Regions from separate parts of the Proteiniborus sp. MB09-C3 genome, predicted to be linked through region 2. Evidence: riboswitches for the same ligand, from Rfam matches in the RefSeq annotation. Region 2 holds a riboswitch; each other region holds the start of a gene.
The links. Region 2 has a riboswitch for thiamine pyrophosphate ahead of thiD (bifunctional hydroxymethylpyrimidine kinase/phosphomethylpyrimidine kinase). Riboswitches for the same ligand answer to the same signal wherever they lie in the genome.
Positions count from the first base shown of each region.

Region 1: it holds a riboswitch for thiamine pyrophosphate, as region 2 does, so the genes downstream of both, thiW (energy coupling factor transporter S component ThiW) here and thiD (bifunctional hydroxymethylpyrimidine kinase/phosphomethylpyrimidine kinase) in region 2, are expected to answer to the same signal.
Region 3: it holds a riboswitch for thiamine pyrophosphate, as region 2 does, so the genes downstream of both, thiT (energy-coupled thiamine transporter ThiT) here and thiD (bifunctional hydroxymethylpyrimidine kinase/phosphomethylpyrimidine kinase) in region 2, are expected to answer to the same signal.

Region 1 covers NZ_CP127161.1:295,929-303,870, reverse strand. The annotation lists gene QO263_RS01435 (DUF1538 domain-containing protein) at 1-336, shown strand, start outside; gene QO263_RS01430 (P-II family nitrogen regulator) at 343-1,023, shown strand; gene QO263_RS01425 (YeiH family protein) at 1,098-2,111, opposite strand; gene QO263_RS01420 (LysR family transcriptional regulator) at 2,224-3,111, shown strand; gene QO263_RS01415 (8-oxo-dGTP diphosphatase) at 3,320-3,775, opposite strand; TPP riboswitch at 4,161-4,271, shown strand; gene thiW (energy coupling factor transporter S component ThiW) at 4,370-4,858, shown strand; gene thiD (bifunctional hydroxymethylpyrimidine kinase/phosphomethylpyrimidine kinase) at 4,893-5,699, shown strand; gene cytX (putative hydroxymethylpyrimidine transporter CytX) at 5,692-6,930, shown strand; gene thiM (hydroxyethylthiazole kinase) at 6,888-7,700, shown strand; gene thiE (thiamine phosphate synthase) at 7,690-7,942, shown strand, end outside.
Region 2 covers NZ_CP127161.1:1,603,599-1,611,540, reverse strand. The annotation lists gene QO263_RS07735 (helix-turn-helix domain-containing protein) at 1-986, opposite strand, end outside; gene thiE (thiamine phosphate synthase) at 1,463-2,095, opposite strand; gene thiM (hydroxyethylthiazole kinase) at 2,079-2,903, opposite strand; gene cytX (putative hydroxymethylpyrimidine transporter CytX) at 2,887-4,101, opposite strand; gene thiD (bifunctional hydroxymethylpyrimidine kinase/phosphomethylpyrimidine kinase) at 4,098-4,919, opposite strand; TPP riboswitch at 5,004-5,103, opposite strand; TPP riboswitch at 5,191-5,290, opposite strand; TPP riboswitch at 5,377-5,477, opposite strand; gene QO263_RS07710 (hypothetical protein) at 5,629-5,850, opposite strand; gene QO263_RS07705 (VanZ family protein) at 5,934-6,449, opposite strand; gene QO263_RS07700 ((2Fe-2S)-binding protein) at 6,537-6,740, opposite strand; gene QO263_RS07695 (hypothetical protein) at 6,852-7,442, opposite strand; gene QO263_RS07690 (hypothetical protein) at 7,445-7,702, opposite strand; partial or broken gene QO263_RS07685 (DNA cytosine methyltransferase) at 7,706-7,942, opposite strand, start outside.
Region 3 covers NZ_CP127161.1:2,399,922-2,407,863, forward strand. The annotation lists gene pknB (Stk1 family PASTA domain-containing Ser/Thr kinase) at 1-618, shown strand, start outside; gene rsgA (ribosome small subunit-dependent GTPase A) at 643-1,518, shown strand; gene rpe (ribulose-phosphate 3-epimerase) at 1,521-2,168, shown strand; TPP riboswitch at 2,214-2,316, shown strand; gene thiT (energy-coupled thiamine transporter ThiT) at 2,405-2,965, shown strand; gene QO263_RS11660 (thiamine diphosphokinase) at 2,979-3,605, shown strand; gene QO263_RS11665 (hypothetical protein) at 3,695-3,883, shown strand; gene rpmB (50S ribosomal protein L28) at 3,955-4,146, opposite strand; gene QO263_RS11675 (Asp23/Gls24 family envelope stress response protein) at 4,377-4,733, shown strand; gene QO263_RS11680 (DAK2 domain-containing protein) at 4,779-6,389, shown strand; gene recG (ATP-dependent DNA helicase RecG) at 6,485-7,942, shown strand, end outside.

The sequences.
Region 1 (7,942 bases), 1.3 Mb from region 2:
GTTGCAATTGCTGTAGCTCTTTCTATGGTAAGAATATTGGTACCTAGTCTTAAGCTATGGCACCTTCTAATACCAGGATATTCAATAGCAATAATTTTATCATATTTTACACCGAAGCTATTTGTCGGCATTGCCTTTGACTCAGGAGGAGTGGCCTCAGGGCCTATGACTGCCACATTTATTTTGGCTTTTGCTCAAGGTGTAGCGGAGGCAATAGAAGGAGCAGATGTGCTGATGGATGCTTTTGGAGTAATTGCCATGGTAGCATTAACACCTCTTATTGCCATACAGGTTTTAGGTTTAATATATGAACATAAATCTGCAAAAAGGAGTTGAGATAAATTGGGAGTAGAAATTATTAATATAGTGCCAATCCTGTTTATTGCAGTTGTAGATTTAGGAATGGGTAGCAGGATTTTAAATGAAGCAAAGAAAATTGGAGTTTCAGGAGGAACTATTTTTTTAGGAAGAGGTACAGTTAAAAAACCTATTCTAGAGCTATTAGGGCTTGATGAAGTAAAAAAAGAAATAGTATTTATGATTTCAGATAAGAAGCTTGAAAATAAATTACATGAGGTATTAACTGGAAAATTTCACCTAGATAAACCTAATAAGGGGATTATTTTTTCTTCACCTGTGAATAGGATTGTAGGCGTGAGAAATTATAATGAGTCTGTTGAAGATTCAAGAATAGGAGGTAAGAATGACATGGAACATGAGGTGCTTTTTACTATAGTTGAAAGGGGACTTGGACAAGAGGTTGTAGATGCTGCTACTTCTGCAGGCTCAAGGGGAGCAACTATAATAAATGCAAGGGGTTCAGGTATTCACGAAAACACTATGTTCTTTTCAATGAATATTGAGCCAGAAAAAGAAATAGTTATGATAATAATCGAAAAGGAAAAATCAGATAAAGTAATTAAATCTATAAAGGAAGCTATGCATATAGATGAACCGGGTAAGGGCGTAATGTTTGCAATGGATGTCAGCAAGACATCAGGACTATTAAAGGATAAAAAATAAAACGATGGCTTATTTACAATATGCAGTAGGGACAGTCTCTACTGCATATTGTTATCGCTATTAATTTTAAAAAATTATATTAATCCTATTGCCATCTGTACCAAAAAAGCAACTACAACAACTAATGCAGAAATTATAAATCCATGTATCATTGGAGCAAATCCAGACTTTGCGAGCTTGCTAAAATTTGTTCTTAAACCTATAGCGCCTAATGACATAACCATTAAAAATTTACTTATGCTAGAAATGGATTGACTTAATATTTCAGGAATTATACCTGTGCTTTTAATTGCTACCATTCCAAGGAACATTAAAATGAACCAAGGGAAAATTTTCTTTATATCAACCTTTTCTCTTGAAGATTTTTCTCCAGCCTTTCGTATAAGTCGCTCATTTATATAAGAGAATATGAGAACAATAGGCACAATAGATAAAGTACGTGTTAGCTTAACAATAACAGAAAAATTACCTGCTATATCTGAAAAAGCATAGCCTGCCGCTACAACAGATGAAGTATCATTTACCGCAGTTCCAGTCCATAGGCCATAACCTAAATCAGACATATTAAAATAACGACCCATTATAGGAAAAAGCACTACCATAATCACATCAAATATGAAGGTTGCTGAAATTGCATAGGCAATGTCACTTTCTTCAGCATCAATAACAGGAGCAATAGCTGCAACTGCAGAACCACCACATATACCCGTTCCTGCCGAAATAAGACTAGATAGTTTCCAGTTCATATTGAAAAGCTTTCCTATTAGATATCCTCCACCGAAGGCTGTTATTAGAGTAAACAGCATTACAATTAAAGAAAATTTTCCGACTTCTACTACTTGTCCAAAACTAAGTCCTACTCCCATAAGAACAATCGCAAGACGTAATATCTTTTTTGATGTAAACTCGAAGCCTTTTTCAAAAACCTGATATTTTGAAACTATAGGGTTTAATAGCATACCAATCAATAATGAAAAAACCCCTGCACCTATAAGATGATAGGGAATAAGCTTGCTTATAAAAACTGAAATGTAGGCAAGTAAAGCTGTAAACAGTATTCCAACTGAATATTTTCTTAAAAATTCCACAATATCAACTCCTTAATCTAAAGTCAATATTGATTTTAACATCAACTATCTATAAAATCTAATTATAAATACTTATAAATCTATAAATTATAATTATAGAGGTGGAAATAAAGTGCTAGATATTAGGATGGAGTCATTTTTATCTGTATGGAAAAATAAAAGCTATACAAAGGCCTCAGAGGAGCTTAACTTAACTCAGCCTGCCATAACTCAGCATATTCAGTCGCTAGAAAAATATTATGGGTGTAAATTCTTTGAGTATTCTAATAGACAATTAAGATTTACAAAAGCCGGAGAGCTTCTCTATAGATATGTATTAAATGCAAAAGCTAATGAGCAGATTATAATGCAGAAGCTACAGGAGATTAATAATGAGAAAAAGACATTAAAATTTGCAGCCACTTTAACAATTGGAGAGTTTACTTTGCCGCCAATATTAGGCGAATTTATGAATACTTTTAAAGAATACGACATCACCATGTATGTAGATAATACAAAAACAGTACTTCAAATGCTACAGAATGGCGAGATTTACTTTGCCTTAGTAGAAGGCTTATTTAAAAAATCAGACTATGAAACTAAGCTATATAAAATTGCACCCTTTATATTGACAGCCCCTATTGGTCACCCATTGATGAGTAAGAAAGAGGTTGTGTTAGATGACCTTAAGGATGAAACCATCATCATTCGTGAATCTGGCTCTGGTTCCCGTGAAGTTTTAGAAAGGGGATTATATGATAAAAACCATACTCTTAAAGACTTCAAAAACATTATTGAAATAGGAAATGTTAATGTTATAAAGAAAATGGTTAAGGATGGGATTGGACTTAGCTTTATGTATAAAGATGCAGTTAGTGAGGAAATCAAAAGAAAAGAAATAGCAGAGATTAAAATAGCAGATTTTATTATAGAAAGAGAATTTAACTTTATTTATTTGAAAAACGATATAATGCAGTCAGACTATGATACTTTCTTTTCTTTTTTTAGGAATAGAGCATAAGGAGGCAAGGGGACGTCAGACAGTGTGTAAACTGTCACCCTGACCGAAGTGAATGGGTCTCTAATAGCTTCAAATACAGATTCTTCACTGCATTTAGAATGACAAAAACGTATAGAATGTGAATTTTCACACAGCCTGACATTTCACTTGTCTTGCCCTTTCCTTTCATTTCCTTGTGATACTTAACACCCTTATATTTATTGAAAAACTAAAGTAGTTTTAATCCCCAAGTATTACTTTCTTTATAATAATAAGCTTCACTAAGCTTATCTTCTTCAAAAACTTTTACCATGTTTTCGAAATCATGTGCTAAAGTATACTTATTAAGCTCTTCACGCTGAATCCAAAAAACCTTGCCTTCATCAGAGTCTCGTAGTTCACCAGAAAACTTATTTGTTTTGAAAAACAGCACGACATAACGCTCATCATCTTCAGTCTGAAATTGCTTTATCCCACAAAGCTGTGGATGTTTAATCGTCAATCCTGTTTCTTCATAGACCTCACGTATAGCTGATTCTACAAATGACTCTCCATATTCAACATGTCCACCTGGAAAGCAGATACCTGGCCAGCTAGGGTCTATGCGATCTTGAACTAATATTCTATTTTCATCATCATATACCATGCATAGGGTTGTAAATATTGCTAATTCGCTTCTTTTCAATTCTTTGTCCTCCTAAATTCTATTGAGATAAATACCTCATACTTAAGCAAATAATTATTTAACGGAGATATTCATTTTTTCTCATAATACATGTAAAAAAACAGATATGTGGAGAAATCTTTTTATCACACTAGTTTATTATACAATAGCAAATATTACTTGAAAAGAAACTTAAATATTGAGCAGAAGATTAGGCGAGAACAGTAAGATGGTTACATTTTTTTGTCTTTTAAATATGGGCAGGGCGACTGAAAAGCAGTATTTGTTTTACAAGATTAGATTTCTTTTTAATAGATTTGATAAAAAACTAGAGGAAAGCTGTTAATTTTTCTATATTGAATAATTATAATACATGTGATAAGATTGTCTTGAAATTAAATATAAGATTAAGTACTAGGGGGGCTGGAGAGACCAGCTGAGATTAAGACTCGATAAAGTCTTTGACCCTTAACCTGATCTGGATAATGCCAGCGTAGGGAAGTTATATTTGTCATGCTATATATTTAAGCATAAATCCTTATTTTGGGATTTATGCTTTTTTTATTCATCTCAAACATCCTCTAGTACGTAGATTTTTTGAAGGGAGGGATGTTCATGTCAACTAAAAAGCTTACACTATGTGCTTTCCTTATAGCAATTGGAACATTAGCAGGTCACATATTTTATATTCCTGTAGGCGTTTCAAAGTGTTTTCCAATACAGCATACCATCAATATACTATCTGCTGTAATACTAGGGCCTTGGTATGCAGCTGCTAATGCATTTGCTACTTCTCTGCTTAGAAACATACTTGGAACAGGCTCTTTATTAGCTTTTCCAGGCAGTATGATAGGTGCATTTTTAGCTGGATTTCTGTATAGGAAGACTGGAAAGCATATAATGGCTTCCTTAGGAGAAGTATTAGGAACTGGAATTTTAGGCGGACTAGTTGCATATCCAGTTGCCAAGCTGATTATGGGTAAAGATGTAGCAGTATTTTTCTTTGTATTGCCATTTATGGTCAGTACTATTGGAGGCACCATAATTGGAAATGGACTACTAAAGATATTGGTTTCAAGTAAATTAATTAGCATAACAGATTGAGTTGTTAAAAAACAATAAATGGGAGTGTTTATATATGAAAAATGTATTGACTATAGCTGGTTCAGATAGCAGTGGTGGAGCTGGAATACAGGCAGATTTAAAAACTTTTTCTGCGCATGGTGTTTTTGGCATGAGTGTAATTACTGCTATTACAGCTCAAAATACACAAGGTGTTTTTGGAGTACAGGATATTTCTGTAGATATGATAGAAAAGCAGATTGATGCAATATTTGACGATATAGAAGTTCATGCTTTAAAGATAGGTATGGTTTCACAAATAGAAACTATAAAAGCAATATCAGGTAAGCTAAAGCAGTACTCTCCTAAAAATATAGTAGTAGATCCTGTTATGATATCAAAAAGTGGGTATGATTTGCTTGCACCGGAGGCAAAGGAAACTCTTATAAAAGAGCTTTTACCTTTAGCTACGATAGCTACACCAAATATTCCTGAGGCTCAGGTTATATCTGGGGTGACCATAAATAGCTTGGAGCAAATGGAAGCGGCGGCAATAAAGATACATTCGCTAGGAGTGAAGAATGTACTTATAAAGGGCGGTCATATGGAAGACGCTGCAACAGATGTATTGTATGATGGCAGCAAATTTATATATTTTAAATCAGAAAGAATAAATACTAAAAATACTCATGGTACTGGATGTACTTTATCATCAGCTATTGCTTCTAATCTTGCTAAAGGTCTTACAATAGAAGAGTCAGTTGCTAATGCTAAGGATTATATAACTACTGCAATAAAGCATTCTTTATCTCTAGGAAAGGGTGTTGGACCTACGAATCATTTTTATACACTATACAAAAAGGCGGGTGTAATAAGTGAGTAGCTCAGAAAACAATAATTTTTCTCTAATTAGTTTTTTTATGCTTTGGTTTGGTGCTTCAATATCTATAGCTGAGATTCTAACTGGCGGATTATTAGCGCCAATTGGATTTAAAAATGGATTAATTGCAATTCTAGCTGGACATCTGATTGGTACAACTATTCTAATATTAGGGGGGATAATAGGTGCAGAAGAAAAGCTTCCATCTATAATGTCTACTAGAATATCATTTGGATTATATGGTTCCTACCTATTTTCTATACTAAATGTATTGCAGCTTATAGGATGGACTGCGGTAATGATAATATCAGGTGCGAGATCAGTAAACCAGATAACCAAAATACTATGGTCATTTGACAATATGACTGTTTGGAGTCTAGTAATAGGCGGGCTTATATGCTTATGGATAGTAATAGGCAGTAAAGGGTGGAAAAAGCTTAATCTCTTTGCTGTATCCTTCTTATTTGTATTAACAGTAGTATTAAGTACTACTATATTTAAAAACAACGAATTATTTACTAAAATTCCTGCTGGGGATATAACATTTGGAACTGCAATGGAGCTAAGTGTAATCATGCCTCTTTCTTGGTTACCACTAATTGCCGACTATACAAGACATGCAAAGAAAAAGAAAGATGGGATAATAGGAAGCTTTGCAGGATATTTCATAGGCAGCTGCTGGATGTATGCTATAGGCCTTGGGGCTGCAATAGTAGCTGAAAATCCAGATCCAAGCGCCATGATGCTTGCTGCTAATTTAGGGATAGTTGCTCTAGGCATAGTAGTATTGTCTACGGTAACAACCACATTTTTAGATGCTTATTCTGCAGGAGTTACATTTTTAAATATTTTGCAGAAGCTTGATGAGAGGAAGATAGCAACCATAATGGGGATTATAGGAACCTTAATTGCAATAGTATTTCCAATTGAGCAATATGAAAACTTTCTATATGCAATAGGCTCCGTATTTGCTCCCCTATTTTCTATTCTCCTAACTGATTATTTCATTATAAAGAAGAACAGAAAGCTACAGGAAAATCTTCTTGTCAATTGGGGAGCAGCTATAGTGTGGATAGTTGGTATCATACTATATTATCAATTTATTAAAATTGACTTCATAATGGGAGCCACAGTTCCTGTTATGGTAATAACATCAATAATATACTGCTTAAGCTGGAGGATGATGCAAGGATGGAAATATTACAAGAAGCCGCAAGATTGCTGCCAAAAATAAGAAAAGTAAAACCGTTAATTCATCATATTACTAATTTTGTCACTATAAATGATTGTGCAAATATAACTCTTGCCATAGGTGGCTCGCCTATTATGGCATATGATGAAACAGAGGTAGAGGAGGTTGTATCAATGTCATCCTCATTGGTATTGAATATAGGTACATTGAGTCTTGATATGGTAAGAACCATGATATTAGCAGGGAAAAAGGCAAATGAACTGAATATACCCGTTATTCTCGATCCTGTAGGGGTTGGAGCAACTAGATTAAGGAGTAAGGCTGTAGAAGATATATTATCTAATGTAAAAGTTACCGTAATCAAGGGCAATATGTCTGAAATAAAAATTGTTTCTGGATTAGAGGTGGAAATAAGAGGAGTGGACTCTATAGCAGATAACAAAGAAAGTGGAAAAACTGCAAAAGAGTTAGCCTCAAAATTAGGCTGTATAGTTGCTATAACAGGGAAACAGGATGTTTTATCAGATGGAAACAATGTTTTTTATGTAAAGAATGGACATGAAATGTTATCAAAAGTGACTGGAACTGGCTGTATGACATCCTCTTTAATAGCTTCATATTGTGGTATTACGAGTGACTATCTGACAGCTGCTTTAGGAGGAGTAGTATCTATGGGCATTGCAGGTGAAACAGCCTTTAATTCATTGAAGGACAATGGAGGACTAGGAAGCTTTAAAGTAAATTTATTTGATAATATTTATAACTTAAATTCAGATATCATAATGAAAGCAGGTGAGATTAGTGTACAATAAATCAAAGGTTAATTATGCCTTATATTTAGTTACTGATAGAAATATTCTAGGCGATAAAGATTTATGTGAGAGCATAGAACAAGCTATTCAAGGTGGAGTAGGTTTAGTTCAGCTAAGGGAGAAAAATGCTAAAACTAAAGAGTTTTATAGCATTGCTTTAAAGGTAAAGGAAGTAACAGACAAATACAGTATTCCACTTATAATCAATGATAGGCTGGATATAGCCTTGGCCATAGATGCAG
Region 2 (7,942 bases):
TATGTTTCTTCATTCCTAAAATTATCTAGCAAATTTTTATGCAGTTCTGTAATGAATTTATCCTCTAGTTTTTTAAATTCCATATGTGCATATAGTGTCGACTTGGTAAAATCAGATATTTTATCAACACTAGCAAGCATTCTCTCCATGATTTCTATAGTTGCTTCCATATCTTTCTCTGCTGCTGCCAAGTCAAGTCCCCAGGATACCTCATGGTACTCACCCATTTCAAAAATACTCGCTAATTTTCTTTGCTTTTCTACAAGTATATAGGCTTTTCCCCTGTCTTTATCCTGCATAGCCAATATATATATATCTTGAAACACCATATTCATCATTTGATAACCCTGAAATAATAATTCTTCGTATGCTTTATATGCCTCATTCACCCGATTTGTCTTGCTATAAATAAATGCTTGTTTTCTCTTTCTCTCTGGATTTTGGCTAGAAAGATAATTCAGATATTCCTCTGCTTTCCCGTACTGTTCCTTTCTTGAATAAAATCCAAATAACGAATCAGCTGCTCTGTTCCTAATATTATCATCCTTGCTATCCAAAGCACGTACATAACAATCATTGATATAACCTTCATATTTCTCTGAATCCGGAATGTCTTTTGTTAAACGCCATGCATCTAAAATCAGTGCCATTTGCCAAATCAACTGTTCACAATTAGGATATTGCTCGATTTTTCCTTTTGCCCACTGAAACGCCTCTTCATAGGTTTCCTCTTTTAATTTGCCATCAATTTCATAAACGAAACTGTTTATCTCTTCGGCTGTAAGTTCTTCTTCAAAGGACAATAGAGTATCAAGAGTAATGTTGAGCAATCTGGCAATAGGAGCCAATAACATAATATCGGGCTGTGAATTTCCATTTTCCCACTTATTAACTGCCGGAGCTGTCACTCCAAGGCAATTTGCTATTTCCTCCTGAGTCATGTTTTTTCGTTTTCTGTATTCTCGTATTACTTCACCTATTTTCATGTAAATAACCTCCTGATTCTATTTAATAAGCAATGGCCTTTGCTACTTTAATCATATCAAGAATCATCATATCTAACAACTGAATATACGTTAACTATTTCTCAAAAAAAATAACTGTTATTCATATCAGGATGTATCCTTTGTGCAGATAGTCTTTATTTCTATAAATCTAACTCAGCGACAAATTCTTATTTATCTATTACACCAAATTATATCTCCACATCCGTAAAACATCAACAAAAGAAAAATACCAGGTATACCATCAAAAAGCAAGGGTCAAGATAAAAGGCTACACCGCCCTTAATTTCCGCTGGCACTCCTACTGTGTGTCAGTTAAGGGAGCGATAGCCCAAAAAATGCTTTCGCTCCCTCTAATAATTAAATACCTTTAATCCGTTCTTCATTATTTTCAAACAACTTATTTATCTCAAATTTCATTATTACTCCACCATTCATATATTTAGACGAACTTTTGACTATCTTAGTTTCATTAATTCACTGTTTAGATTCTGTGCCGCCGCTTTTATATCTGGCTGTGAGATAATAGCCGATACCATTGCAAATCCATTGACATCTATACCTTTAAAAATTGGTATTGTTGTCTTGTTGATTCCTCCAATTACCACAATAGGAAGTGTGATATATTTTCTTATCTGTGCAAGTTCATCCATAGATGTAAATCTTACATCTTTTTTTGTATCTGTGATAAACATTGCTCCAACTCCAAGATAATCTGCATCGTCTTTGTACGCCTTCATCGCTTCTTCAAAGTTGGATGCAGACACACCAAGAATTTTATTATTTCCTATCAACTTTCTTACAATTCTTGCTGGCATATCACTCTGCCCAATGTGTACACCTGAAGCATCAACTGCTAATGCTATATCTATTCGGTCATTAATGATTAAGGGAATCTTATACCTATCTGTAATATCCTTTATCTTTATAGCCATTTCAAAGAATTCCAGAGATGAACAATTCTTTTCTCTAAGTTGTATCACTGTACAACCACCTAAAATAGCTTGCTCCACAGCAGTCTCCAGTTTTTCCGTACTCATAATTTCTCTATCTGTTACAAGGTAAAGTGTATAATCAATATTTGGTTTCATCTATTTTCCCTCTTTCTAAGAAAAATGTGCTGTTCATATTTGATAAAGCATCAATAATATTAATGTGGAAACTACCTGTTCCCATTACTCCTGCTTTCTCAAATGCAATCTCTCCGGAAATTCCCATTGTTGCAATTCCAGCAACTGTTGCTGTATAATAATCCTTTGTTACACCACAGAAACTACCCACGAGAGCAGATGTCATACAGCCTGTGCCAGTTACTTTAGAAAGAAGTTTATGACCATTTGCTACCTTAGCAAATCTAATCCCATCTGAAATGATATCCACCTTTCCTGTAATTCCTACAACACAAGAGTATCTATTGGAAACTAATTTTGCAATACCCACTGCATCATTTTTTTCATCTACTATCGCAGTATCAACTCCTTTTATAGAAGCCTTAAACCCCGCTATAAAGGAAATTTCTGATAAATTCCCACGAATAACATCTATTTCTACCTGTGAGAGAATTTCCTGTACTGTTTTATTTCGTAGCGTGGAAGCACCTGCACCAACAGGATCTAGAACTACAGGAATATTAAGCTCATTGGCTTTTTTACCTGCTATAATCATTGAAGCAATAGTACGCTGATTTAAAGTTCCCATGTTAATTACAAGTGCAGAGGATATTGAAACAATCTCCTCTACTTCTGCATTATCGTCTGCCATAATGGGAGATGCTCCAATTGCCAAAACTGCATTTGCACAATCATTTACTGTCACATAATTGGTAATGTTATGAATCAACGGATTTTTTTCTCTGATTTCATAAAGCAAGCCAGTACAAGCATTAATTAAGTAATTCATCACTATTTCCAACCTTTCTTTTATTTATAACGAAACATAAAACACCAATTATCAGCATTACAGGAAATGTGATTCCAATTATGAAATTGTAATGCATAAGTAAACGATAGACGATAAATCCAATGAACCATAAAATCATATTACTCATATTGTGAGAATGGTTAGTATTTATATCTGTTTTATGAAGCAGAAAACAATCTACAAATAAGATAGCAAATAAAGGTGCAAATACAGAACCAATAAGATATAAAAAGTTCTCATATTGACTCATAGAAACAAACATGGCAAGCAATGTACCTATGACACATGCAGTAACAGCAGCAAACTTTTCATTCACTTTTTTACTAAAATTGGCTGTACTTACTCCTGCTGAATAAACATCAAGAAATGTAGTGGTGACCGTAGATAATATAATAATTACTAGACCAATCAAGCCAAGTCCCGCAGACATTAGTATACTTGTAATATCTGATGTACCAGCATATATTGCTGCACCAAGTCCAATCACAAACATTACTGTACTGCCAATAAAGTAGCTTATGACACTCCACAAAGTACCTGTAATTTTTTTCTCCAATTTCCTTGTGTAATCAGAAATAAGAGGTAGCCAAGAAAGAGACATAGCTACATTTATTTCAACTGCTGCACCAAAACTTATTGTCTCTTCTGTGGCAATTGCCGTATCGGTATTTTTAAAAATTGTAAATCCAAGAATAAGCGTAAATATAAATAAGACTGACATTACCACAGTATTTAATTTTGATAGACTTTTATTACTGATTACAACCCAAATACAAATAAGTAAACCAATAACAATACACCATAACTTTTCATTTTGGTAATTCCAAAGATAATTTGTAATTCCATCAAGTGCTTTTGCTCCATTAACAATCATAATTGCAGTCCAACCAAGAAGCTGTAATATGTTAATCCATGAAAATCCAAATGACCCATATTTCCCAAAAGAAATACGAACAGATTCAGCAGAGGAAAGACCACTTTTTGCTCCAATCAGTCCTGCAGGAAAAAGAATAGCTCCTCCGATTATATGCCCTAGAATAATTGCCCAAATACCCTGAATTAACCCCAAAGGAGCAAGTAAAGCTCCTGTTATAATTTCAGCAATTGATATTGCAGCGCCAAACCATAATAATATTTGACTAAATGTAGATACCCTTTGATTTTCTTCCTTCATCATAAATCCCCTTCACCTTTCTTAATATTTAAACCATTTTTATATAAATTATAGAAATGATGTGTTGGCCCATTACCTTTACCTATATTTAATGAATGCTCAATTGCTGTTGTAATATATTTCTTAGCATGGTCTACCGCAGTAGGCATAGTCATACCAAGGGCAAGATTGGAAGCAATAGCCGAAGAGAAAGTACAGCCTGTTCCATGTGTGTTTTTAGTATTGATTCGTTGGGTTTCAAAATAATAGAACTCTTTACCACTATATAGAATATCCAGTGCATCTCCAATAGCATGCCCCCCTTTGACAAGAACATTTTTGCACCCCATATCATAAATAAGTTTTGCCGCTGTTTTCATATCTTCTGCATTGCTAATCTTAATATTCGATATCTTCTCAGCCTCTGGGATATTAGGCGTAAGTAAATCAGCATAAGGTAGTACAACCTTGATCAATGTCTCTATGGAATTAGGATCCATGAGAGAGCAACCATTTTTCGCATACATAACAGGATCAATTACAACATTATTTGGTTTATATTGTTTCAATTTTCTTGCTACTGCTTCCATACAAGGTTCTGTAGACAACATACCGATTTTAACAGCATCAACTTCAATATCCTCAAATACTGCATCAATCTGTTTTTCAATCATATCTGGAGTAATATCCTGTATGTCTATAACACGACTTGTGTTTTCTGCTACAACTGAAACAATTACACTCATTCCAAACACCCCATGGGCAGAAAACGTCTTTAAATCTGCTTGTATTCCAGCACCTCCACTACAATCTGACCCAGCAATACTAAGTACCTTTTTCATTAAAACTCCTCCTTTTTTCATTTATGTATTTATAATAAATTAGGGCACTTTTCTATACGGAGAAGCGCCCTAATCATATACAAACTTTGTATGTGATTTGCTTCCCTACGTTGGTATTAGCCAACAGGTTCAAAGGGTCAGGTTTTACCTTCTCAACTACTATGTAGTCCCCCCGCAAATATTAATCATATTCATTTTTATACTCAATAACTTTATCTTAAATAATAATAGGGTACCCCTCTACACAGAGAAGCACCCTAATCATATACATATTTCGTATGTGATTGCTTCCCTACGTTGGTATTAACCAACAGGTTCAAAGGGTCAGGTTTTACCTTCTCAACTACTATGTAGTCCCCCCGCAAATATTAATTGTATTCATTTTTATACTCAATAACTCTATCTTAAATAATAATAGGGTACCCCCTACACAGAGGAGCACCCTAATCATATACATATTTCGTATGTGATTGCTTCCCTACGTTGGTATTAACCAACAGGTTCAAAGGGTCAGGTTTTACCTTCTCAACTACTAATGTAGTCCCCCCGCAAATATTAATTGCATTGATTATATACCCTAGTGGCAATGTAGTCAAGTTATATTAGCAGGAGTGCCATAAAAAGCAAGTGTCAAGATAAACGGCTACGCCGCCCTTGTTCTATGCTGGCACCTTCTATAAATTGGAGTTTTTCATGATACAGACTATTCTCATAATAATAATTTACTCTTGCCATCTCCATCTTGAAAAATACTTATTAGTTGAAAACAAAACATATTGAGCCGTATCATTATTTTGAAATCTATACAAAGCACCTTTGCTGTGGAAAAAGGATTAACAACACCAAACTTAGAATATGAAATAAATGAGCCTACACCAATAATAGCTATTAAAATGATAATTATCCTGATAATAATTTTATTTTTAACCATTTCTCTAATCTCCATTAATCTCCACTTCAAATTTCAATTTATCTATCCGACAACTTGGGACTTAACCTTTATTTATAAATCCCCTATAAGTTATATATTACTAGTACTGATAATAATGAAATCATTAATATCGTTCCTATTGTTCCAATTATATTTATAAATTTATGTACCTTAATACTATTTTTCGATATTTTTTCAATCCCTTTATAGATTACCAAACCAATTATTCCACCTAAAGTATTGTTAATAATATCCGTAATATCCGAAGCTCCAACACCCAAAATAAATTGGAATATTTCACATATCAAACTAATTAAGAAAAATAAAAATATCTTTTTTCCAACAGTCCATTTTTTCAATAGAATACCTGAATATATGCCAAGTGGCATAAAAATCGCTACATTCATGATAATCTCACGGAAATCAAGTTTGCCATTTATTATTAAGGATTCATTAAAAGGAATTAGATTTATACTTCTCATATACCCTAATTTTGAAAATGGTGCATTAAATTTAAACACTATTATCCATAATAGTGCAATTAAATAAATTACAAACAATACTTTAGACCATTTCTTTATTTTACTATCATCTTTCACGTTTTCCCTCCAATATTCCTATAAACTCCTATTTTTCTTATTTATATATCTGTTCTATTTATTGGATTTTTCCACTTCCTTTTATGCTCATACTATTGTATTTTCATTTAGTATCTTAATAATATTAGTAGAACAACATTTCTTTGTTGGACTTAATTCTTTACATTTACCCAAAGTACAAGCACCTGTCATATTTCTAATGTCTTGTAGAGATTTTGCCCCACTTGCTATAGCTTCTAATATCTTTTCCTTACTAACATTAGAGCAATAACATACTATTCCATTTTCCATACCTAACACCTCACTTAGTACAAACACCTTTTTTAAACTATTTAACGAATTTTTGATTATACATATTATATCACGTACACTCTATCAAATAAACTTACACTTTATTAATTTTTACATATCTCCAAGTACCACCCACCTCTCCCCATCATAATCTTCATATCTTTCCGTAGTCACATTCTGCTCATAATAAACACCAAGAAGTCTTTTTATATCCAACTTATCAGCTCTTCTAGTAGTAAATCCTTGGTCTTTTAAGCTCTTTTCAATCCTTGAAAGATAAGGAAATACATCTGATTCTTTTTCATTCTTAAGCCTAATAATAATTAGAAACTCACGAGCTGTAGCCATCTGAACTTGCATCCTATCAAGATTGGTACTGTCTTGCTGTAGTAGTTGCCGAATAACAGGATTTTGCTCTGTATCCATTCTTCTTTTTAAATACTGCTTGTTATCATCAAAGTTTTCTTTTGAATTAAGGCAAAGCATTTCAATTTCAGCAATCCCCTTAAGTACTGTCATAAGCGCATAGATCCTTGCACTTACACTTGATTCAGATAGTACCGATATATTGGTTGGATGAATAATAAAATACACTAGCTCTCCATATGGAGTCTTTAGACTATAATCTGTGATTTCATCAATACCAATCAGTTCTCTAGTAGATTGCTTTTGTCTTTCTTTCTGTTTCTGTTTTCTTCCCAATTTTATAACCTCCATTCAAATATCTGTTGCTTTAAAAGAAAAAAGGCACAGGCATAACGAATAAAATTCAGTATGCTTGTGTCTTCAAATTGTATTGTTAAAAAGCTATATACTGCTGTTATTACAATAGGTGACATAAGCCTAAGTTGTGCTAAGGCAAATACAGAAATAAGAAGTCCAACTCCAATAATTCCTATATCTTTTAATTCCCATAGCCATAATGTTGCTTTGGCCTTTAAATTATCAGGATACATATACACTGTTTATTCCTCCATTTCATCTTTAAATCTTCTTAAAAAATAAGCAATCCCTCGCATAATAAAATCTACACAAGGGATTGCTACACTATTACCAAGTGCCTTATATCTTGCACTATCGGATGATTTTTCTATTTTTGTCCACCCATCAGGAAAGCCTTGAAGCCTTTCACATTCAAGTGGTATTAGTCTGCGTACAAGATTCTTAGTAGTTACAAGGTTTTCACTTCCTCCTCCATTATC
Region 3 (7,942 bases), 800 kb from region 2:
GCAGAGATCCTTTTAGAGGGCAAAGAGCTGAAAAGCATTGTCAAACGTGTTCCAAGCGACATTCCAAAGGACTATGTCATAAGCCAAACTCCAGAAGAAGGCGAAAAGGCTGTAGTAGGTTCTACCGTAAGCTTAGTCGTTAGTGATGGCCCTGAGATAGAGTATGTGGTGGTGCCAAATGTAATTGGAGATAATATAGAAACAGCTGAAAAGCAGCTTACTTCATTGGGCTTAATTGTCAATAAAAAATATGAGTATAATGAAAATGTTGATAAAGGTATAATAGTTTGGCAGGATCTCACAGCAAATACAGAAGTAGAAAAAAATGCAACTATAAACCTAACTGTAAGTGATGGCCCAGAAGTTACTGAGGAACCAAATACTAACGATACGGGAACAGGTGAAGAGGATTTAACAAGTAGTAATTTGTCTATTATTCTTCCAAAGGATAGGGAAGAAGTCGAGGTAAAGATATATAGAATACAAGATGGTGAAAGAGAAGTAATATATAATGAGGTTCACAGTACAAAACAGGAATCTATCTCTGTTTTAGTCAAAGGAAAGAAAAGTGCAAAATATGAGGTTTATTTTGATGGTACCTTTAAAGATGAAATATAATTATATTTTTAGGAGGACTGATTAATGCTAGAAGGAACTATTATAAAAGGTATAGGTGGATTTTATTATGTGAAAGTAGACGATACAGTTTATGAATGTAGGGCAAGAGGACTTTTTAGAAAGAGTAAAATTACCCCTCTTATAGGAGATAGGGTTTTAATAAAGATAAATAAAGAGGATAATACTGGATATGTGGAACAAATTCTTGACAGAATTACAGAACTAAAAAGACCTCCTGTTTCAAATGTAAATCAGGCTGTGATAGTCTTTGCTGTACAAAAACCAGATCCTAACCTATGGCTTTTAGATAGATTCTTGCTTCTAGCATCATATCAGAAACTAGATGTAATCATATGCATAAATAAATCTGATTTAGACCTAGATGGAAAAGCAGATGAGATTTATGATGTTTATAATAAGGCTGGTTATAGAATTATAAAGACTAGCTGTAAAACTAAGGAAGGCATTGAGGAAATAAGAAATTTGCTTAAAAAGAAAATTACAGTATTTGCAGGCCCATCTGGAGTAGGAAAATCTACGCTATTAAATAATATTCAGGCAAATTTAAAGCTACAGACTGGTGACATTAGTCAGAAAACTAGCAGAGGTAAGCATACAACAAGGCATGTAGAGCTTATTGAATTAGATTTAGGGGGATGGGTTTTAGATACCCCAGGCTTTAGTACTTTAGATATTGATTTTTTAGAAGAGGAGGAACTTGAGAACTTCTTTATTGAAATATCTGAAAAAAGTACCCTTTGTAGGTTTTCAGGATGCTGCCATAATAAGGAGCTTGGTTGTGCAGTAAAGGAAGCAGTTGATAATGGTGAAATAAGTAAATCTAGGTACGATAATTACCTAAGTATGCTACAGGAAATAAAGGAAATCAGGAGGTACTAGACATGATTAAAATAGCTCCTTCTATTTTATCAGCAGATTTTAGTAAATTAGAAGAACAAATCAAATTAGTTGAGGAGGGTGGAGCAGATTTTATTCACCTAGATGTAATGGACGGGCATTTCGTTCCTAATATCACATTTGGCGCACCTGTAATTAAAATGCTGAAAAAGGTTACCACTGTACCCTTTGATGTGCATTTGATGATAGAAAAACCAGACCAATATATTAAGGATTTCGTAGATGCAGGAGCAGATATTATTACTGTCCATCAAGAAGCATGTATTCACCTTCATAGGACAATACAGTATATAAAGAGCTTTGGAATAAAAGCAGGAGTTGCGTTAAACCCATCTACTTCTATTGAGACCATTAGATATATTATTGATGAAATAGATATGGTTCTGATTATGACTGTTAACCCTGGATTTGGGGGGCAATATTTTATAAATCAGATGAAGAATAAGATAATTGACTTAAGAAAGCTGATAAATAGTCGCAACCTCAATATTGATATACAAGTTGATGGTGGAATAAAGCTGGACAATATCAAGGAGGTAGAATCCTATGGAGCTAATATATTTGTAGCTGGTTCTGCCATATTTAATAGTGAAGATATTGTTTATGCTACTAGAATGTTTAAAAGTGTATAGCTTTACTTTCTTTAAAATACTTGATATAATGTAGACAAACAGGATAATCTACACTAGGGGAGCATTTATGCTGAGAGGAGGCAAATTAGCTTCGACCCTTAAACCTGATCTAGTTAATACTAGCGTAGGGAAGTGTTTGCAAAATATTTTTTTGTTGCATTTTATGCTATGAAAAATTAAATGGACACTAATCCCTCCCTAGTAAATATTTTTAAAACATAAAGGGAGGTTTTTTTATGGCTTCAATTGTCAAAAAAGAAAAAGTAAGGTTTTTAGCTGAAAGTGGTATCATGATAGCATTAGCTACAATATTAAGTATGATAAAGGTTTATAAGGCACCTTTTGGAGGCTCTGTAACAGCAGGAAGCATGATACCTATAATTCTTATTGGAATAAAGTGGGGTACATTGCCTGGGATATTGGTAGGTATAGTATATGGGATACTTCAAGCAGTTTTAGAACCCTATATTGTGCATCCAATCCAGTTCCTTTTAGACTATCCCATAGCTTTTGGGTTGTTAGGATTAAGCGGTTTTTACAGAAGCATAAAGAACATTCAACCTCGAAATAGGACCATGGAGTATGTCGGTGTTGTAATAGGAATATTTTTAGCCATATTTGGAAGGTTTATTTGCCATGTGTTAGCTGGAGTTGTATTTTTTTCAGAAAATGCCGGTGACATAAACTCATGGCTATATTCATTAGGATATAATGGAGGCTATCTATCTTTGGAACTAGCAATATCTATTGTAATTATTGTATTGCTATGGAAGCCTATTAGAAGAGAGATTAAATAAAGAGAGTGATTAAATGAAGGCTTTAATAATATCAAATGGAGATTTAAGCGATATCAGCTTAGCTAAGTATTTTGATGATGCAGATATAGTTATTTGTGCTGATGGTGGTGCAAGGCATTTGTTTAATGAAGACCTTGTTCCAGACACTATAATAGGTGATTTAGATTCATTGGATGAAGAGGCTCTGAATAGTTTTCAGAAATTGGGCGTAAACTTTGAGAAATATCCAACACATAAGGATAAATCAGATACTGAACTAGCAATAGAGTTTGCAATAGATAAAGGTGCTACGGACATTACTTTACTAGGTGCTACTGGCAGTCGTATGGATCATTCACTAGCAAATATATTGATTTTATATAGGCTAGTCAATCAAAATATTAATGCAGTTATTGTCGATAGTCACAATGAGATGTTTATAACAAAAAGTCTACTTAAGCTAGATAATAAAGATGGGCATTTTGTTTCGGTGATACCTTTAACTGATTCAAAGGTTACTCTTAAAGGATTCGAGTATGATACCAATTCTGTAGAATTTAATTTTGGTTCCACATTAGGCGTAAGCAATATAATAAAAGATGAAGAAGGGCTTATAGAAATAGAATCTGGAATATGCCTTGTTATAAGATCAAGGGATTAAATAAGAAAGTCAGCGATAGCTGGCTTTTTTGTAACGTTTTTTAGAAAAATTGAATACTATATAATAGTAGCCTTATGAGGGGTGTCTATATGGGAAGATATAGAAGATATAAATTTAAACGACATTTCATTGATGGCAGTATCAAAAAAATTATAGGTATAGGCTTATCCATATTAGGTGTTATTATAATAATACAAGTAATACCTATAAGAGCATGGATTTTTGCACTGGGATTGCTATTTATTTGCTTGGGCTGGTTTCTGTTTAAAATTTTTTAGAGATATAGAACATCCAACTAACTATATGTACAAAAAATCAGACAGGCTTCCATTACACTGGAAGCCATTTATTATAATGCTCTTTCAACATTACCTGATCTGATACATCTTGTGCATACGTAAATTCTTTTTGGAGTTCCATTAACCATAGCTCTTATTCTACGTACATTTGGAGACCAAGTTCTATTGCTCTTTTTATTTGAGAAAGTTACTAAGTGTCCTGACACTTTTCCCTTGCCACATACTTCGCAGAACTTTGCCATATAAAACACCTCCTTAAACCCTAGGTTTGCTAATAATCATTATTTATTATATATTTATAAAATCAACATATATTATTGTATCACATCCTAGGTATTTTTTGCAATATAAAGATATTTTTATCCCTATTTTAATTATTATTTATTCTTAAGTTGAAGATAATACAAATATAATGTAAAATAAAACTATAAAATCCTTTATTCACTTTTCTAAAATAAAAGGAGGACTGTAAATGGCAGGTAAATTGACCAATGAATATGGCTCAATAAATATTGATGAAAGCGTTATAGAAACTATTGCTGGGCTAGCAGCGATTGAAAGCTATGGTCTAGTTGGAATGTCTAGTAGAAACGCTACAGATGGGCTAGTAGAACTATTAAAGAAAGAGCATGTAAAGAAAGGCGTAAAGGTTTATACTGATGGAGATAGAATTGTTGTTGATCTATTTGTAGTAGTGCAATTTGGCACAAAAATTTCCGTAGTAGCAGATAATATTATAGATAAGGTAAAATATAATATTGAAAGTATGACTGGTTTAAAGGTTGAAAAAGTAAATATAAATGTACAGGGAGTAAGAGTACAAAAGTAGGCTAAGGAGGTACTAATATTGAAAATTCAATATATAGATGGAAATATGCTCAAAAAGTTATTTTTTGGAGCTGCTAACTGTCTTGAAAAAAATAAAGAAGCTATCAATGCATTAAATGTTTTTCCGGTTCCCGATGGAGATACTGGTACCAATATGTCATTGACTATGCAGTCTGCTATTAAACAAATAAGAACCTTAGAAACGGATGACATAGACAAAATTGTCACAGCTGCTTCTAATGGTTCTTTGATGGGGGCGAGAGGTAATTCTGGAGTAATACTTTCTCAATTATTCAGAGGCTTTGCAAAAGGGTTAAAGGATACCGATAAAATTGATACCTCTGCAATTGCAACGGCTTTAAAACTTGGTTCTGATACAGCCTATAAAGCAGTTATGAAGCCTATTGAGGGAACTATACTAACTGTTGCCAGAGAGAGTGCTGAAATGGCTATAAATATATCAAAACAGGAAACGGATATGGTAGAATTTCTTAGGACAGTTATTAAACATGGCGAAGATGCTTTAGCTAGAACACCTGAAATGCTCCCTGTACTAAAGCAAGCAGGAGTTGTAGATGCAGGTGGAAAAGGACTTATCACTATTTTCATAGGAGCATTGGAGGCTTTAACTGGTAAAGAGGAAACATTAGTAGATGATGTAATAGCAAAGGATGATACTGCTAATTCTTTTATAGAAGCTGATGGAGATATTACATTTGGCTACTGTACTGAATTTATAATCAATAATTCAAAAGTAGATTATGAAGTATTCAGGGATGAAATAGTAGACTTTGGAGACTCTATGCTTGTAGTTGGTGGAGACAATATTATTAAGGTACATATCCATACAAACGAGCCTGGTGGAGTGTTACAAAAGGCATTACAATATGGTGAACTTATAGATATTAAAATTGATAATATGAGATATCAGCATAGAAACAATTTAATAGATGATACTGCTACTACAGCAGCAATGGAAAATACAGTGCAAAAAGAAAGTAAAAAATATAGCTTTATTACTGTTTCTATGGGAGAAGGGCTCTCCAATGTATTTCATGATTTAAATGCTGATTATGTAATTGCAGGTGGACAGACTATGAATCCAAGTACAGAGGATATTCTTAATGCTATTGATAAGGTAAATGGAGAAAATATTATTGTTTTGCCTAACAATGGAAATATCATTTTAGCCGCTACCCAAGCAAAAGAGTTGAGCAATAAGAAAGTAGAAGTATTACCAACCAAAACCATACCACAGGGAATTGCTGCCTTAGTTACTTTTGATGAAGAGCTTAGCATGGAAGAAAATGTTGAGAACATGAAAGACACAATTGCATCAGTAAAAACTGGTCAGGTGACTTTTTCAGTTAGAGATACAATCATGGAAGAAAAAGAAATAAAAAAAGATGATATTATGGGAATATATGATGGTAAAATAGAAGTGATTGGTAACAATGTTCATGAAGTAGCCTTTAGCTTAGTTAAATCAATGGTGAATGACGATAATGGCCTAGTAACAATATTTTATGGTAATAACTTATCTGAGCAAGATGCAACAGATTTAGCAAATAGAATTGAAGAAGAGTTTGAGGATTTAGATATTGAAGTGGTTTTTGGAGGACAGCCTCTCTATTATTATTTAATTTCGGTTGAATAATTTGATGATTATATTTCTTTAAATACAAGAATTCGAAGTAATAGACTTTGGATTCTTGTTTATTTTTTGTATAATATATATAGTAAAGCATAGAGGTGATTACTTTGGAAAAACTGGAGAAGTCAGTTCAATATATTAAGGGCGTCGGTCCAAAAAAAGCAAAATTATTAAGTAAAATGGGCATAGAAACTATTGAAGATATATTCTATAATTTTCCTAGGGCATATGAAGATAGAAGAGAGATAAAAAAGATTTCGACCTTGGAAAATGGAGAAAAAGCCAATGTAAAAGTAATTATATGTGGTACTCCTAGAACATATAGGCCCAGAAAAAATATGTCAATAATCAAGTTACCAGTAAAAGATGAAACAGGTATTATGTATTTAACTTGGTTTAATCAGGACTATATAATAAATAATATTAGTATGGGAGACATTATTGTCATAAGTGGAAGAGTAAAAAGATTAGGGAATCAAATAGAGATGCAGAATCCAATATATGAAAAATATAATGAAAGTGGGAAAAAAATTGGGAGAGTAGTCCCAATTTATCAATTAACTGAAGGTCTAACGAATAATGAATTGACTAAAATAGTTGAGCAGACCATAGATACTTACTTAAGCTATACCGTAGATGCGATTCCACAAAATATTATTGATAGATTAGGATTATTTTCATTTAATCAAGCCATCAAAAATATTCATTTTCCAGAGGACAGGTTTTCCTATAAAAAAGCAAAGGAAAGACTTGTTTTTGAAGAATTGCTATTTTTGCAATTAGGGCTTTTTATTATAAAGGGAAATAGTATTGTTAATAATAAAGGGATTATATTTTCTAAAAATGATGAAACTAGTAAACTCTTGGAATTGCTTCCTTACAAATTGACATCAGCTCAAACTAGGGTTTTTAATGAAATTGCTAGGGATATGGAATCTCCTAAACAAATGAATCGACTTGTACAGGGGGATGTAGGTTCAGGAAAGACTATTATTGCAGTGTTATCAATGTTAAAGGCATTCAATTCAGGTTATCAATCTGTGATGATGGCGCCTACTGAGATACTAGCAACTCAACATTATGAGAGTATAAAAACTTTACTTGATAAATTTAATATTTGCTGTGAACTATTGACTAGTAATATTGCTGGAAAAAAGAAGGCTGACATATTGAGTAGAATTGAGACTGGTGAAGTAAATATAATTATTGGTACACATGCTGTATTGCAAGAAAATGTTAGCTTTTATAAATTAGGATTAGCAATAACTGATGAACAGCATAGATTTGGAGTCAGGCAAAGGGCTACATTATCATTAAAGGGCAGTAATCCAGATATACTTGTTATGACTGCCACACCTATACCTAGAACTTTGGCATTGATATTATATGGTGATCTGGAGGTATCAATAATTGATGAACTTCCAGCTGGGAGGAAAAAGATAAAGACCTATGCAATTACTGGAGAGATGAAGGAAAGAGCTTATTCATTTGTTCGAGAACAGGTTAATAAAGGTAGGCAGGCTTATATAGTATGCCCGTTAGTTGAAGAATCAGAT